DNA from 2 places in the Streptomyces sp. NPDC002076 genome. Region 1 is predicted to be linked to the other one. Evidence: riboswitches for the same ligand, from Rfam matches in the RefSeq annotation. Region 1 holds a riboswitch; the other holds the start of a gene.

Region 1 (7,648 bases):
ACTTACTTGTCCGGGCCTACTTGTTCAGGCCCGGGTACAGCGGGTGCTTGTCGGCGAGCGCCTTCACGCGCGCCTTGAGGGCCTCCGCGTCGTAGGACGGCTTCAGCGCCTCGGCGATCACGTCCGCGACCTCGGCGAAGTCCTCGGCCGTGAAGCCGCGGGTGGCGAGGGCGGGCGTACCGATCCGCAGGCCCGACGTCACCATCGGGGGACGCGGGTCGTTCGGGACCGCGTTGCGGTTGACCGTGATGCCGACCTCGTGGAGGCGGTCCTCGGCCTGCTGGCCGTCCAGCTCGGACTCGCGCAGGTCGACCAGGATCAGGTGCACGTCCGTGCCGCCGGACAGCACGTTCACCCCGGCCTCGCGCGCGTCCGCCGCCATCAGGCGCTCGGCGAGGATGCGGGCACCCTCCACGGTACGACGCTGGCGCTCCTTGAACTCCTCCGAGGCGGCGACCTTGAAGGAGACCGCCTTCGCCGCGATCACGTGCTCCAGGGGACCGCCCTGGAAGCCCGGGAAGACCGAGGAGTTCAGCTTCTTCGCGAAGTCCTTGCCGCGGGCGAGGATGATGCCGCCGCGCGGCCCGCCGAGCGTCTTGTGCGTGGTGGAGGTCACCACGTCGGCGTACGGCACCGGGTTGGCGTGCAGACCGGCCGCGACCAGGCCCGCGAAGTGCGCCATGTCGACCCACAGGTAGGCCTCGACCTCGTCCGCGATCCGGCGGAACTCCGCGAAGTCCAGCTCGCGCGGGTACGCCGACCACCCCGCGATGATCACCTTCGGGCGGTGCTCCTTGGCGAGCCGCTCGACCTCGGCCATGTCGACCAGGCCGGTTGCGGCGTCCACGTGGTAGGCGACCACGTTGAACTGCTTGCCGGAGAAGTTCAGGCGCATGCCGTGGGTCAGATGGCCGCCGTGCGCCAGGTCCAGGCCGAGGATGGTGTCCCCGGGCTGGGCGAGGGCGAACAGGGCCGCCTGGTTGGCGGAGGCGCCGGAGTGGGGCTGGACGTTGGCGTACTCGGCGCCGAACAGCTCCTTGATCCGGTCGATGGCGATCTGCTCGGCGACGTCGACGTGCTCGCAGCCGCCGTAGTAGCGGCGGCCCGGGTAGCCCTCGGCGTACTTGTTGGTGAGGACGGAGCCCTGCGCCTCCATCACCGCGAGCGGCGCGAAGTTCTCGGAGGCGATCATCTCCAGCGTGGACTGCTGGCGGCCGAGCTCGGCGTCGACCGCGGCGGCGATCTCCGGGTCCAGCTCGTGCAGGGACGTGTTCAGGACGGTCATACGGCTACGACTCCTCAGCCGGCGGTCTCGGCGGCGTACTCGTCGGCGGAGAGCAGGTCGGCCGGCTCCTCCGCGACGCGCACCTTGAACAGCCAGCCGCCCTCGAAGGGGGCCGAGTTCACCAGCGACGGGTCGTTGACGACGTCGTCGTTGACCTCGGTGACCTCACCGGTGACCGGCGAGTACAGGTCGGAGACCGACTTGGTCGACTCCAGCTCGCCGCAGGTCTCGCCCGCGGTCACGGTGGAGCCGACCTCGGGGAGCTGGGCGTAGACCACATCGCCGAGCGCGTTGGCCGCGAACTCGGTGATGCCGACCGTCGACACGCCGTCCTCGGCGGGCGACAGCCACTCGTGCTCCTTGCTGTAGCGCAGCTGCTGGGGGTTGCTCATGACCTGAATTCTCCTGTACGCGCGGGAGTGCTGATGAAGGGGGGACTGCTGAGACCGCTGGTGAGCAGCGGAAACGTGCGCTGGGTCACACAGTGACCGCGCCCAGTGTCTACTTCTGCCGCTTGTAGAAGGGCAGCGCCACGACCTCGTACGGCTCGTGGCTGCCCCGGATGTCCACGCCGACGCCCTCGGTGCCCGGCGCCGCGTGCACCGCGTCGACGTAGGCCATGGCGATCGGCTTGCCCAGGGTGGGGGAGGGGGCGCCGGAGGTGACCTCGCCGATCACCTCGCCGCCGGCGACGACGGCGTACCCGGCACGCGGCACCCGGCGGCCCTCGGCGATCAGCCCGACGAGGACGCGCGGCGGGTTCGCCTCGGCCTTGGCGGCGGCCTCGGTGAGCGCCTCGCGCCCCACGAAGTCGCCCTCCTTCTCGAACTTCACCACCCGGCCGAGCCCGGCGTCGAAGGGGGTGAGCGAGGTGGTCAGCTCGTGCCCGTACAGCGGCATGCCCGCCTCCAGGCGCAGGGTGTCCCGGCAGGACAGGCCGCACGGGACCAGGCCGACGCCCTCGCCGGCCTTGGTCAGCGCCTGCCACAGCTCGACCGCGTGCTCGGGCTTCACGAACAGCTCGAAGCCGTCCTCGCCGGTGTATCCGGTGCGGGCGATCAGGGCCGGGACGCCGGCGACCGTGCCGGGCAGGCCGGCGTAGTACTTCAGGCCGTCGAGGTCGGCGTCGGTGAGGGACTTCAGGATGCCGGGGGACTCCGGGCCCTGGACGGCGATCAGCGCGTAGGCGTCCCGGTCGTCGCGGACCTCGGCGTCGAAGCCGGCGGCGCGCTCGGTCAGCGCGTCCAGCACCACCTGGGCGTTGGAGGCGTTGGCGACGACCATGTACTCGGTCTCGGCGAGCCGGTAGACGATCAGGTCGTCCAGGATGCCGCCGTCGGCCTGGCAGATCATGGTGTAGCGGGCGCGCCCCACGCCGATGGAGGCGATGTTGCCGACCAGCGCGAAGTTCAGGAAGGCGGCCGCCCCGTCGCCGGTGACGGTGATCTCGCCCATGTGGGAGAGGTCGAAGAGACCCGCCTTCGTCCGCACGGCGATGTGCTCGTCGCGCTCGGAGCCGTAGCGCAGCGGCATGTCCCAGCCGGCGAAGTCGGTCATCGTCGCACCGAGCGAGCGATGCAGGGCATCGAGCGCGGTGTGGCGCAGCTCAGTGGGTTCGGTACTGCTCATCGGTCGGTCGTCTCCCAGGAAGCAGGACGGGCGAGGAACGTTCCTCCCCATCTGTCATCGGAACCTGAGAGGTTCGCCACGACCGCCACGGGGACGATCACGGCTTGCACCTTGGGTGGAGCCACTGTCGCAGCAGCCCGCTTTTCAGATGTGCCTCGCCCGCGCGGTAACGGGGCCTGAGAGATTCAAGGGAGGGACTTGCTCCTTCGGCGTCCCAGCGAAGCTGCTGGGAACTCTCCCGCGCGGATTCAAGCGGCCGGTATGCAGTTGGCGGCCACATCATCGCACGGCGAGCGGGCTTTTGTAACCGACCTGTGGCAGGACGCGGACCCCGCCAACGACATCGTCCATTACCTTCTCTTTACACAGTCGGGCAATGAAGATTACCGGGCCGACAGGGGAGGACGATCACGGTGAACAGGACCCCGGTGTACGCCACCGCCACCACCACCGGCATCGCGGTGCCGAGGCAGCGTCCCGTCCCGGCCCCGGTCGTCCGGGACCTGCGGGACCGGGCCGGCCGCGGCCCGCACGCCCTGGCCTTCGGCCCCCGCGACCTCGCCGTGATCACCGGCTTGCCCGGCAGCGGCAAGTCGACCCTGATGCGGCGCGCGGTCACCGGCGCCCGCATCGACTCCCAGGACACCCGCGACCGCTGGGCGGCCCGCCTGCCGGCCTTCCTCCCCTACACCCTCTACCGCCCCCTGGTCCGCCTCGCCCACTACGCCGGTCTGCGCCGCGCCCTGCGTACCGGCGAGGGCGTCGTCGTGCACGACTGCGGCACCCAGTCCTGGGTGCGCGCCTGGCTCGCCCGGGAGGCCCGCCGCCGCGGCGGCACCCTTCATCTGCTCCTGCTCGACGTCACCCCCGAGACCGCGCGCGAGGGCCAGCGCGAGCGCGGCCGGGGCGTCTCCGGCTACGCCTTCCGCCGCCACCGCCGTACCACCGCCCGGCTGCTCGACGCGGTCGAGCGCGGCGAGCTGCCCGCGGGCTGCGGTGCGGCCGTGCTGCTGGACCGGCCGGCGGCAAACGCCCTGCGGCGGATCGCCTTCACAAGGTGAGGCACTGTCACAGCCACCCGCTAGCCTTCATGGTCACAGCAGTGGTTCCCAGCAGGCGGTAGGCAGATGGACTTCCCGGCGGACATTCCCGCGGACTTCCCGGCACAGGCGCACCCCCAGCCGCACGGCGGCTGGCCCGGCAACGAGCTGGAGGAGGTGCTCTCGGCCTCCCTCGGCATGCCCGCCGCGGCCGGCCGGATCATCGAGGTGCTGGGCCGGAGCCTGCTCTGGATCCCGCTGCCGAGCGGCGGCGGCCCGGACAGCGGCCCGCTCGACCTGCCCACGCTGGACACCGACGGCCAGGCGTATGTCCCGGTGTTCAGCTCCGAGGAGCAGCTGCGCCAGGCGGCCGGCTCCCACATGCCGTACACCATCGCCCCGGCCGTGGAGTTCGCCCGCGGCCTGCCCGCGCAGATCGGCATCGCGGTGAACCCCGACGCGCTGGTCGGCATCCCGCTCCCGCCTGCGGCGGTGGCCGAGCTGTGCCGCACCGGACGTACCCCGCTCGACGGCCCGAACAGCGGCGCCCGGGTCCGCCTCTTCGAGCCGGACTGGCAGGACGACCCGGTCGACTTCCTCTCCGCCGCGTCCGCCGAGTTCGCCGAGACCGGCGTGGTGCGCACCGCCCGCCGCTGCCTGGCCGCCATAGAGACGGACGAGCCGGTGATGTTCGTGGGCGTCGAACTCTCCCAGTGGGAGGGCGACCTGCGCGCCCTGCCCCTCCAGGCCCTGGGCAGGGCCCTCGGCAAAGTCCCGGTCAAGTGGCCGGTCAACCTGGTCCTCCTGGACGTGACGGACGACCCGGTGGCCGAATGGCTGAGGTCGCACGTCCGGCCCTTCTACCAGTACGGCCACTGAGCCGGCCCAGGGACGCGGGGCTGTACCGACATGCGGGTACGCCGCGTCGGCGCGAGTACCACCCGCGCACCCGTACTCGCGCACGGACACAAGGCCCGGGGCTATCGGGCGCATAAGCTGTCTCCCAACACCGGGGCACAAAAAGAAGGGCACGACAGGTGAGCGCGAGCCACAGCGGCAGCGTCGGCGTGGAACACACGCTGCGCCAGGTCACCCCCGGCCGCTACGACGCCTACGAAGCCCTGCTCCGCGCCCTCGCCACCCCCTCCTCCGGTCAGATCTGGATGCTCCTGTGGCACGGCCAGGCCGGCTCCCCGGACGCCCAGTACGGGAACATGGAGGTCGACGGCTTCCAGTACGCCCCCTGTGTCACCTCCGCCCAGGAGCTCTCGGCCAGCGGCTGGAACCGGTCGTACGAGGTCGTCGACGGACTCGACGTGGCCCGCACCCTCTACCCCGACCACTACGGCCTCTGGCTCAACCCGCACGCCCCGGGCGGCGGCGTCGGCATCCCCTGGCTGGACCTGCGCCGCATCGCCACGGGCCTGGACCGCCAGCCCGCGGGCCCGCTCCGGCTGACCGAACCCGGCATCGAGATCCCGCAGTTCTACGCCCTGCTCGCGCAGAACGCGCATCGCACCCCGGCCCTGCGCACCCTGCGCCGCGCCTGGGTGCAGCCGGCGCTCGGCGCGCCGTACCTCGCCATCGGCCTGGACGTGTACGACACCTCCCCGGCCGCGGTCGACTCGGTGCGGGCGATGATGCAGCAGTCCGTCGGCGCCGTACCGGAGGGCCTGCCGGTGTCCACCGTCGCGATGACCGACGACTACGACCCGGTCGTGATGTGGATGCGGATCAACGCCCGCCCGTTCTACGACCGCGAGGCCCACGCGGCACCGGCGCCCGCGCCCGACCCCGGGTACGGGTACACGAGCCCGAGGCCCTACTGAACACCCGCCCGATGTGACGCCGGTCACGATGGCGGGTCCGGCGGCCTCGATCGGTCGCAACTGCCCTGTTTGCGCGCCCGATTAGGGCCGGAACGCCCCTTGATGTCCACGTCCGACAGGCGATCTTCCCTGTTCGGATAACGGAATCCCCTAGGCGGCATCACGTTTACGCATACTTTCTCCATCAGGCCTGGCGCGTGATCGAGAGCGCGTTGAAGACTCGCCTCTCAAGACGCGAGGCCATCGATCCTGTGATCGAACCAATCACGGGAACAGCTGGCTCTCAGGGCCGTCACCCAGGTGCGGCCGGCGCAGGTAAGTGAACCAAGCCGCCCACAGCGGCGGACAAAGGCCGGTCACCACCGGCGAGAGGGGTCAGGTCAACTGTGACCGCACCGATCGAGACCACCGGGGCAGAGGCCGGAGCGCCTCCCGAGTCTGTGCTCGCCGGGGCCAAGAAGAGCCAGATCGAAGGGCGTTCACTCAGCCAGATCGCCTGGACCCGGTTCAAGCGGGACAAGGTGGCCGTGGCGGGCGGCGTCGTCGTCATCCTGCTCGTGCTGATGGCGGTGCTCGCCAAGCCGATCGAGTGGATCTTCGGGCTCGACCCGGACAAGTTCAACCAGGATCTCATCGACCCGGCGCTCCTCGCGCCCAAGGGCGGCTTCGGCGGCATGAGCTGGGCCCACCCGCTGGGCGTGGACCCGCAGTACGGCCGCGACATGCTCGCCCGCATCATCGACGGCTCCTGGGTCTCCCTCCTGGTCGCCGGTGGCGCCACCCTCCTCTCGGTGGTCATCGGAACCGTACTCGGCGTCATCGCCGGCTACTACGGCGGCTGGGTCGACAGCATCATCAGCAAGCTCATGGACACCTTCCTGGCGTTCCCGCTGCTGCTGTTCGCCATCGCCATCTCGGCCTCCGTGCAGGACGGCTTCTTCGGACTCAACGGTCTGCCGCTGCGGATCTCCGTGCTGATCTTCGTGATCGGGTTCTTCAGCTGGCCGTACATCGGGCGTATCGTGCGCGCTCAGACGATGACCCTGCGCAGGCGGGAATTCGTCGAGGCCGCCACCAGCCTGGGAGCCCGCGGCCCGTACATCCTGTTCCGGGAACTGCTCCCCAACCTCGTCGCGCCGATCCTCGTCTACTCGACGCTGATCATCCCGACGAACATCCTCTTCGAGGCCGCGCTGAGCTTCCTCGGAGTCGGCATCGCTCCGCCGCAGGCCTCCTGGGGCGGCATGCTCAGCAACGCCGTGGATCTCTACACCGCAGATCCGCAGTACATGTTCGTGCCCGGACTGGCGATCTTCATCACCGTCCTGGCATTCAACCTGCTGGGTGACGGGCTGCGTGATGCGCTCGACCCTCGCAGCAAGTGATCCATCGATAGAGGGGGTCTTCCTCAACGTGAAGACGAGAAGGGTTATCGCCGCCGTGGCATCGGTCACGGTGCTCTCCCTGAGCGCGGCCGCGTGCGGCGGCGGGGGCGGCAAGAGCAGCAGTGGCGGCAACGGAACGAAGGACGCGGCGCTGGACTCCATCGTCAACGCGTCGAGCAAGAAGGGAGGCACGCTCAACCTGGAAGACTCTGACGTGCCGGACTCCCTTGACCCGGGCAACACCTACTACGGCTTCGTGCAGAACTTCTCGCGCCTGTACGCGCGGACGCTCGTCACGTTCAAGCCGGCCGCGGGCAAGGACGGCCTCACGGTCGTCCCGGACCTCGCGGAGTCCCTGGGCACGCCCAGCAAGGACGCCAAGACCTGGACGTACCACCTGCGTTCGGGCCTGAAGTTCGAGGACGGGACCCCGATCACGTCCAAGGACGTCAAGTACGCGATCGAGCGCTCCAACTTCGC
Region 2 (7,648 bases), on a different contig from region 1:
TTTCCCGGCCGGGGCCTCGTACGGGCCCTGGTGACACTGCCCCTCGTGCTGCCACCGGTGGTCGGCGGTGTGGCGCTGCTGCTGGCCCTCGGCCGCAACGGCGTGATCGGCAAGTCGCTGGACGCCTGGTTCGGGATCACGCTGCCGTTCACCACCACCGGGGTCGTGATCGCGGAGGCGTTCGTCGCGATGCCGTTCCTGGTCATCAGCGTCGAGGGCACCCTGCGCGCGGCCGACCCGCGCTTCGAGGAGGCGGCGAGCACGCTCGGGGCGTCCCGCTTCACCGCGTTCCGCCGGGTCACCCTGCCGCTGATCGCGCCCGGCATCGCGGCCGGCGCGGTCCTGGCCTGGGCGCGTGCGCTCGGCGAGTTCGGCGCGACGATCACCTTCGCGGGCAACTTCCCCGGCCGCACCCAGACCATGCCCCTCGCGGTCTACCTGGCCCTGCAGAACGACCCCGACGCCGCGATCGCCCTCAGCCTGGTCCTGCTGGCGGTGTCGATCGCGGTGCTGGCGGGGTTGCGGGACCGCTGGCTGACGGGAGCGTGAGCGTGGCAGCCGACCCGGGGCGTGTGCCAACGTACAGACCCATGACCGACATCGACGCCCCCGAAGCCGACCTCCGGACGGTGGGCAAGGAGGGACTCGACGCCCGGCTCGTCGTGGACCGCGGCTCCTTCGAACTCGACGTGGCCCTGACCGCCGCCCCCGGAGACGTCCTCGCCCTCCTCGGCCCCAACGGCGCCGGCAAGACCACCGCCCTGCGCGCCCTCGCCGGTCTCACCCCTCTGACCGACGGCCATCTCCGCCTGGACGGCACCGCGCTGGAGCACACTCCCCCGGATTCCCGCCCGGTCGGCGTCGTCTTCCAGGACTATCTGCTCTTCCCCCACCTCTCCGCCCTGGACAACGTCGCCTTCGGCCCCCGCTGCCGGGGCGCGAGCAAAGCGGAGGCCCGCGCACAGGCCGCGGCCTGGCTGGAGCGCATGGGCCTGGCCGACCACGCGAGCGCCAAGCCGCGCCGCCTGTCCGGCGGTCAGGCCCAGCGCGTGGCCCTGGCCCGCGCCCTGGCCACCCGCCCCCGGCTGCTGCTCCTGGACGAACCACTCGCCGCGCTGGACGCCCGCACCCGCCTGGAGGTCCGCGCCCAACTCCGCCGCCACCTGGCCGAGTTCGAGGCCGTGGCCGTACTCGTCACGCACGACCCGCTGGACGCCATGGTGCTCGCCGACCGGCTGGTCGTCATAGAGCACGGCCGCGTCGTCCAGGAGGGCGGCCCCGCCGACATCGCCCGCCATCCGCGCACCGACTACATCGCCCAGCTCGTCGGCCTCAACCTCTACCGAGGCCGGGCGGACGGGCACACCGTACGACTCGACGCGGGCCCGTCGATCACTACCACCGAGAAGCTGTCCGGCCCGGCGTTTGTGGCGTTCCCGCCGTCCGCCGTCACCCTCTTCCGGGACCGGCCCACCGGCGCCAGCGCCCGTAACCTCTGGCGCTGCGAGGTGGCCGGCCTGGAGACGCACGGCGACCAGATCCGCGCCGACCTCGCCGGCGAACTCGCGCTCGCCGCCGATATCACCACGGTCGCCGCCGCCGAGCTCGATCTGCATCCGGGCGCTGCCGTCTGGGCGACGGTCAAAGCGGCGCAGACGCACGCATACCCGGCCTGAACGGGTGGGCGCTCTACCGTGAGTGCCCATGACCCTGAGCATCCGCAACCAGCTCCCCGGCACCGTCACCGCCGTCCACCCGGGCGAGGCCATGGCCACCGTCGAACTCCGTCTGGACGGCGGCCAGCACCTCATGGCGGCCATCACCAAGGAGTCCGCCGAGGACCTCTCCCTCGCCCCTGGCTCGCCCGTCCGCGCTCTGGTGAAGTCGACCGAGGTTTCCCTGGCCACCCAGCGGGTGACGGGCCTGTCGATCCGCAACCAGCTTCCCGGCGCGGTCACCGGCCTCACCACCGGCACCGTCATGGCCACCGTCAAGATCACCGTCGACGGCGGTGAACTGACCGCGGCGATCACCAAGGACGCGGTGGCCGATCTCGGGCTCTTCGTGGGCTCGGACGTGGTCGCCCTGATCAAGGCGACCGAGGTGTCCCTGGCGACGGCATGACACGGCGAGGGCCCCGCCCGGAATCCGGACGGGGCCCTGTGGCACCGCTTGCTCAGTCCTCGTACTCGACGGCGTCAGTCCTCGTACGCGTCCAGCGGCGGGCAGGAGCACACCAGGTTGCGGTCGCCGAAGGCCTGGTCGATACGACGGACCGGCGGCCAGTACTTGTCGGCGGCCGAGACACCGGCCGGGAAGACGGCCTCCTCACGGCTGTAGGCGTGCGTCCACTCACCGCCGAGCGCGGCGGCGGTGTGCGGGGCGCCCCGCAGCGGGTTGTCCTCCGCCGGCCACTCGCCCGCGCCGACCTTCTCGATCTCCGCGCGGATGGCGATCAGCGCGTCGCAGAACCGGTCCAGCTCGGCGATGTCCTCGGACTCCGTCGGCTCGATCATCAGAGTGCCGGCCACCGGGAAGGACATGGTCGGCGCGTGGAAGCCGTAGTCGATCAGGCGCTTGGCCACGTCGTCCACGCTCACGCCGGTCGCCTTGGTCAGCGGACGCAGGTCGATGATGCATTCGTGCGCGACCAGGTTGCCGGGGCCGGTGTAGAGCACCGGGTAGTGCGGCTCCAGGCGCTTGGCGATGTAGTTCGCCGACAGCACGGCCACCTGCGTGGCGCGCTTGAGGCCCTCGCCGCCCATCAGACGGACGTACGCCCAGGAGATGGGCAGGATGCCGGCGGAACCCCAGGGGGCGGCCGAGATCGGGCCGACGCCCGTCTCCGGGCCCGCGGCGGGCTGCATCGGGTGGTTCGGCAGGTACGGCGCCAGGTGCGAGCGGACCGCGACCGGGCCGACACCGGGACCGCCGCCGCCGTGCGGGATGCAGAAGGTCTTGTGCAGGTTCAGGTGGGAGACGTCACCGCCGAAGTGGCCCGGCTTGGCGAGGCCGACCAGGGCGTTGAGGTTGGCGCCGTCGACGTAGACCTGGCCGCCGGCCTCGTGGACCCGGGCGCAGATGTCCGCGACGTGCTCCTCGAACACACCGTGCGTCGACGGGTAGGTGATCATCAGCACCGCCAGCTCGTCGCGGTACTGCTCGATCTTGGCGCGCAGGTCCTCGACGTCGATCTCGCCGTCCTCGGCGGTCTTGACGACGACGACCTTCATGCCGGCCATCACGGCGCTGGCGGCGTTGGTGCCGTGCGCGGAGGACGGGATCAGGCAGACGGTGCGCTGCTCGTCACCGCGCGCGCGGTGGTAGCCGCGCACGGCGAGCAGACCGGCCAGCTCGCCCTGGGAACCGGCGTTCGGCTGGAGGGAGACCTTGTCGTAGCCGGTGACCTCGGCGAGACGTTCCTCCAGCTCGCGGATGAGCGTGAGGTAGCCCTCGGCCTGCTCGGCCGGGGCGAAGGGGTGCAGCTGGCCGAACTCGGGCCAGGTGACCGGCTCCATCTCCGTGGTCGCGTTGAGCTTCATGGTGCAGGAGCCCAGCGGGATCATGCCGCGGTCGAGCGCGTAGTCGCGGTCGGCCAGCCTGCGCAGGTAGCGCAGCATCGCGGTCTCGGAGCGGTGCTGGTGGAAGACCGGGTGGGTGAGGAAGGCGTCGGTGCGCAGCAGCGCCTCGGGGAGGGTGTCCTCGGCGGTCGCGTCCAGCGCCTCGATGTCGCCCTCGACGCCGAAGGCGGACCACACGGCGGCGACCTGAGCCCGCTTGGTCGTCTCGTCGCAGGCGATCGAGACGTGGTCGGCGTCGGCCAGGTGCAGGTTGACGCCGTGGTCCCGGGCGGCGGCGACGATCTCGGCGGCCTTGCCGGGCACGCGCGCGGTGAGGGTGTCGAAGAAGGCGCCGTGCACGATCTCGACGCCGCCGGCCTTCAGTCCCTCGGCGAGGATCGTGGCGTAGCGGTGGGTGCGGCGGGCGATGGTCTGCAAGCCCTCCGGACCGTGGTAGACGGCGTACATGCCGGCCATCACGGCGAGCAGCACCTGCGCGGTGCAGATGTTGCTGGTGGCCTTCTCACGGCGGATGTGCTGCTCACGGGTCTGCAGCGCGAGCCGGTACGCCTTGTTCCCGTCGGCGTCGACGGAGACACCGACCAGCCGGCCGGGCAGGCTGCGCGCGAACTTCTCGTGCACGGCCATGTAGCCGGCGTGCGGACCGCCGAAGCCCATCGGCACACCGAAGCGCTGGGTGGTGCCGACGGCGATGTCCGCGCCGAGCTCGCCCGGCGAGGTCAGCAGGGTCAGCGCGAGCAGGTCGGCGGCGACGGTGACGAGCGCGCCCAGCTCGTGGGCCTGGTCGATGACCGGCTTGATGTCGCGTACGGCACCGGAGGCGCCCGGATACTGGATCAGCACGCCGTTTATCTCGCGCGCGGCGATGTCGGCCGGGATGCCGTCGCCGAGGTCGGCGACGACGACCTCGACACCGGTCGGCTCGGCGCGGGTCTGGATGACGGCGATGGTCTGCGGCAGCGCGTCCGCGTCGACCAGGAACAGGCCCTTCTTGTTCTTGCCCATGCGCCGGGACAGCGCCATGGCCTCGGCGGCGGCGGTGCCCTCGTCCAGCAGGGAGGCGCCCGAGGTGGGCAGCCCGGTGAGGTCGGCGACCATCGTCTGGAAGTTCAGCAGGGCCTCGAGGCGGCCCTGGGAGATCTCCGGCTGGTACGGCGTGTAGGCCGTGTACCAGGCCGGGTTCTCCATGACGTTGCGCAGGATGACGGGCGGGGTGAACGTCCCGTAGTAGCCCAGCCCGATCATGGAGTCGAGGACCTGGTTGCGGTCGGCCAGCGAGCGCAGCTCGGCGAGCACCTCGGCCTCGGTGCGGGCGCCCGGCAGGTCGAGGGCGTCGGCGTTCTTGATCACATCCGGCACCGCCGCGGCGGTGAGCTCGTCCAGCGAGCCGTAGCCGACCTGCGCGAGCATCTTGGCCCGCGCCTCCTGGTCGGGCCCGATGTGGCGCTGCTCGAACGGGATGCCCGCTTCGAGCTCCGGGAGCGGAATGCGATGGGCGGTCATTGCGGAGGCCTCCTGGTCTGACGCGACCTTCGAAGGGCACCACGGTGCGGGTGCCCCGACGGCCTCCCCCTCTGTCATCTCAACCTGAGAGCTTCACCGGGTATGTCCCGGCTTTCACCGTCGGTGAGAGCGGGAGCCGTCGACGCCCGCCCTGCTTTCCAGAGTGACCTCGTCCGTGCGGTACGTGAGCCTGAGAGATTCCGGGGAGGATTTGCTCCTTCGGCGCCTCCGAGGTGGTCGGAGGACTCTCCCGCACGGTGTCAGCAGCCGCTGTCAGCCTACCAGCGAGGTCAACAACGAGGCCCTCGAGTGGCCGCCTCCCTGAATGTGCTCTTTCGTAGTGCTTACGGATGAGTTGCGACCACGTGGAGGGAGAGGGACCGTGCAGACCGACATCGATCCGCGCAACCTGATCGGCCGCAAGGCGTTCGACCGCAATGGCACCAAGATCGGGACCATCGACGAGGTGTACCTCGACGACGCGACCGGAGTGCCCGAGTGGGCGGCGATACGCACCGGCCTGTTCTCCCGAGACGCCTTCGTCCCCCTGGAACCGAGCGAACTGATCGAAGGCTCCCTGCACGTCCCCTTCGACCGCGCCCTGATCAAGGACGCCCCCGACTTCGGCGTGGGCCGCCATCTCTCCCCCGAGCAGGAACTCCAGCTCTACCACCACTACGGTCTGGACGTGGCATCACCTCCCTCGGCCCCGGACCACGACTTCGGCAAGCTGGCGGGGTCGGAGGAAACCTGATCGGAGGCCTCCGCGACCAACGGCAGCGGCTCGGCGGGCTCCAGCGCAGGATCACCGACAAGGAACGTCCGCACCCTCCCCGGAAGGGACTGCGGCGTCTCGAACCGCACGGTGACCCGCCCCAGCCCACTCCCCTGCACCCACCCGTGCCCGTGCTCGGCGTGCCTTACGTCCTGTCCCGCACGCCAGTGCCTCTCGACGGGCTCCGGCCGCTCCACGACAACCTCGGCCCCGGCCTCCTCCGGCGTCTCCGCCGCCGGCGAGGGCATCGCCTGCGCGAACAGGTCCTCCTGGGTGTAGTCGGCGAGCCCGGAGACACCCACGCCCAGCAGCCGTACCCCACCCGTCGTGTCCACGGAGTCCAGGAGCCGCGCGGCCGCCTCCCGCACGACCGCCTGATCGTCCGTGGGCCCTCTGAGCGTCTCGGAGCGGGTCAGGGTCGAGAAGTCGTACCTGCGCACCTTCAGCACGATCGTCCGCCCCGACAGCCCGGCTCCGCGCAGCCGCCCCACACACCGGTCGGCCAGCCGCTGCACCTCCAGCCCGATCCGCAGCCGGTCGTGGATGTCCACGTCGTAGGTGTCCTCGACCGACACGGACTTCGCCTCACGCTCGGCCACCACGGGCCGCTCGTCATGGGCCAGGGCCATGGCGTACAGCGCCTGCCCGTGTGCCTTGCCCAGCAGCCGCACCAGCTCGTCCTCGCCCGCCTCGGCCAGCTCCTCGACCGTGGTGATCCCGGCCCGGCGCAGATGGTCCCCGGTCGCGGGCCCGACCCCCGGCAGGGTCCGCACCGGCATCGGCCCCAGCAGCGCCCGCTCGGATCCCGGCTCGATGAGCACCAGGCCGTCCGGCTTGGCCTGCTCAGAGGCGATCTTGGCGAGCATCTTGGAGGCGGCGAGCCCCACCGATCCGGTCAGCCCGGTGACCGCCCGGATGTCCGCGCGCAGCTTGATCCCGACCAGCCGCGCCGACTCCTCGTCCCAGGCTCTCCCCCCGGCCTCCAGATCCACGAACGCCTCGTCCAGGCTGAGCGGCTCCACCAGCGGCGACAGCTCCCGCAGCAGCGCCATCACCTGCTCGCTGATCGACCGGTACACGGTGAAGCGCGGCACCAGATACGCGGCGTTGGGGGCCAGCCTGCGCGCCTGCGCCATGGGCATCGCCGAGTGGACCCCGTAGGCGCGTGCCTCGTACGACGCGGTGGCCACCACCCCGCGCGGCCCGAGCCCGCCCACGACGACCGCCTTCCCGCGCAGGCTCGGCTTGGATGCCTGCTCCACCGAGGCGTAGAAGGCATCCATGTCGAGATGCAGGATCGTGGGCGCGTTTCTCACATCTCCGATGCTGCACCACGGCACTGACAACGCCGTGGCACCGGGAGACGGCTGCGGCGCCTGGCGCTCAGACCGCCCGGTTGCGGCGCCGCGCCAGCTCGTCCGCGGGGTTGTGCCCGACCAGCGTCTCGCCGGTGTCGATGCGCTCACCGTGCAGCTGGGAGAGCGCGCTTTCCACGTCCCGCCACACCACGCCGACGGCGATCCCGAAGATGCCCTGACCGCCCTGGAGCAGGGCGTGGACCTCGTCCGGCGAGGTGCACTCGTACACCGTGGCGCCATCGCTCATCAGGGTCATCCGCTCCAGGTCACGGAAACCGCGTTCCCTGAGGTGCTGCACGGCCGTGCGGATGTTCTGCAGCGAGACCCCGGTGTCGAGGAAGCGCTTGACGATCTTCAGGACGACGACGTCGCGGAAGCTGTACAGCCGCTGTGTCCCCGATCCGTACGCGGGCCGCACGCTCGGCTCGACC

Evidence for each region. Region 1 has a riboswitch for glycine ahead of gcvT (glycine cleavage system aminomethyltransferase GcvT). Riboswitches for the same ligand answer to the same signal wherever they lie in the genome.
Region 2: linked by a shared signal. The riboswitch ahead of gcvP (aminomethyl-transferring glycine dehydrogenase) and the one ahead of gcvT (glycine cleavage system aminomethyltransferase GcvT) in region 1 are both predicted to bind glycine.

Annotation. Positions count from the first base shown of each region.
Region 1 covers NZ_JBSFDI010000007.1:178,035-185,682, forward strand. The annotation lists gene glyA (serine hydroxymethyltransferase) at 17-1,285, opposite strand; gene gcvH (glycine cleavage system protein GcvH) at 1,300-1,677, opposite strand; gene gcvT (glycine cleavage system aminomethyltransferase GcvT) at 1,787-2,914, opposite strand; glycine riboswitch at 2,956-3,068, opposite strand; glycine riboswitch at 3,069-3,165, opposite strand; gene ACWCQS_RS17400 (AAA family ATPase) at 3,328-3,975, shown strand; gene ACWCQS_RS17405 (enhanced serine sensitivity protein SseB) at 4,042-4,833, shown strand; gene ACWCQS_RS17410 (enhanced serine sensitivity protein SseB C-terminal domain-containing protein) at 4,992-5,783, shown strand; gene ACWCQS_RS17415 (ABC transporter permease) at 6,170-7,168, shown strand; gene ACWCQS_RS17420 (ABC transporter substrate-binding protein) at 7,197-7,648, shown strand, end outside.
Region 2 covers NZ_JBSFDI010000028.1:8,536-16,183, reverse strand. The annotation lists gene modB (molybdate ABC transporter permease subunit) at 1-549, shown strand, start outside; gene ACWCQS_RS39265 (ABC transporter ATP-binding protein) at 591-1,676, shown strand; gene ACWCQS_RS39260 (TOBE domain-containing protein) at 1,705-2,124, shown strand; gene gcvP (aminomethyl-transferring glycine dehydrogenase) at 2,199-5,084, opposite strand; glycine riboswitch at 5,253-5,347, opposite strand; gene ACWCQS_RS39250 (PRC-barrel domain-containing protein) at 5,467-5,838, shown strand; gene ACWCQS_RS39245 (DNA polymerase IV) at 5,760-7,175, opposite strand; gene ACWCQS_RS39240 (MerR family transcriptional regulator) at 7,243-7,648, opposite strand, start outside.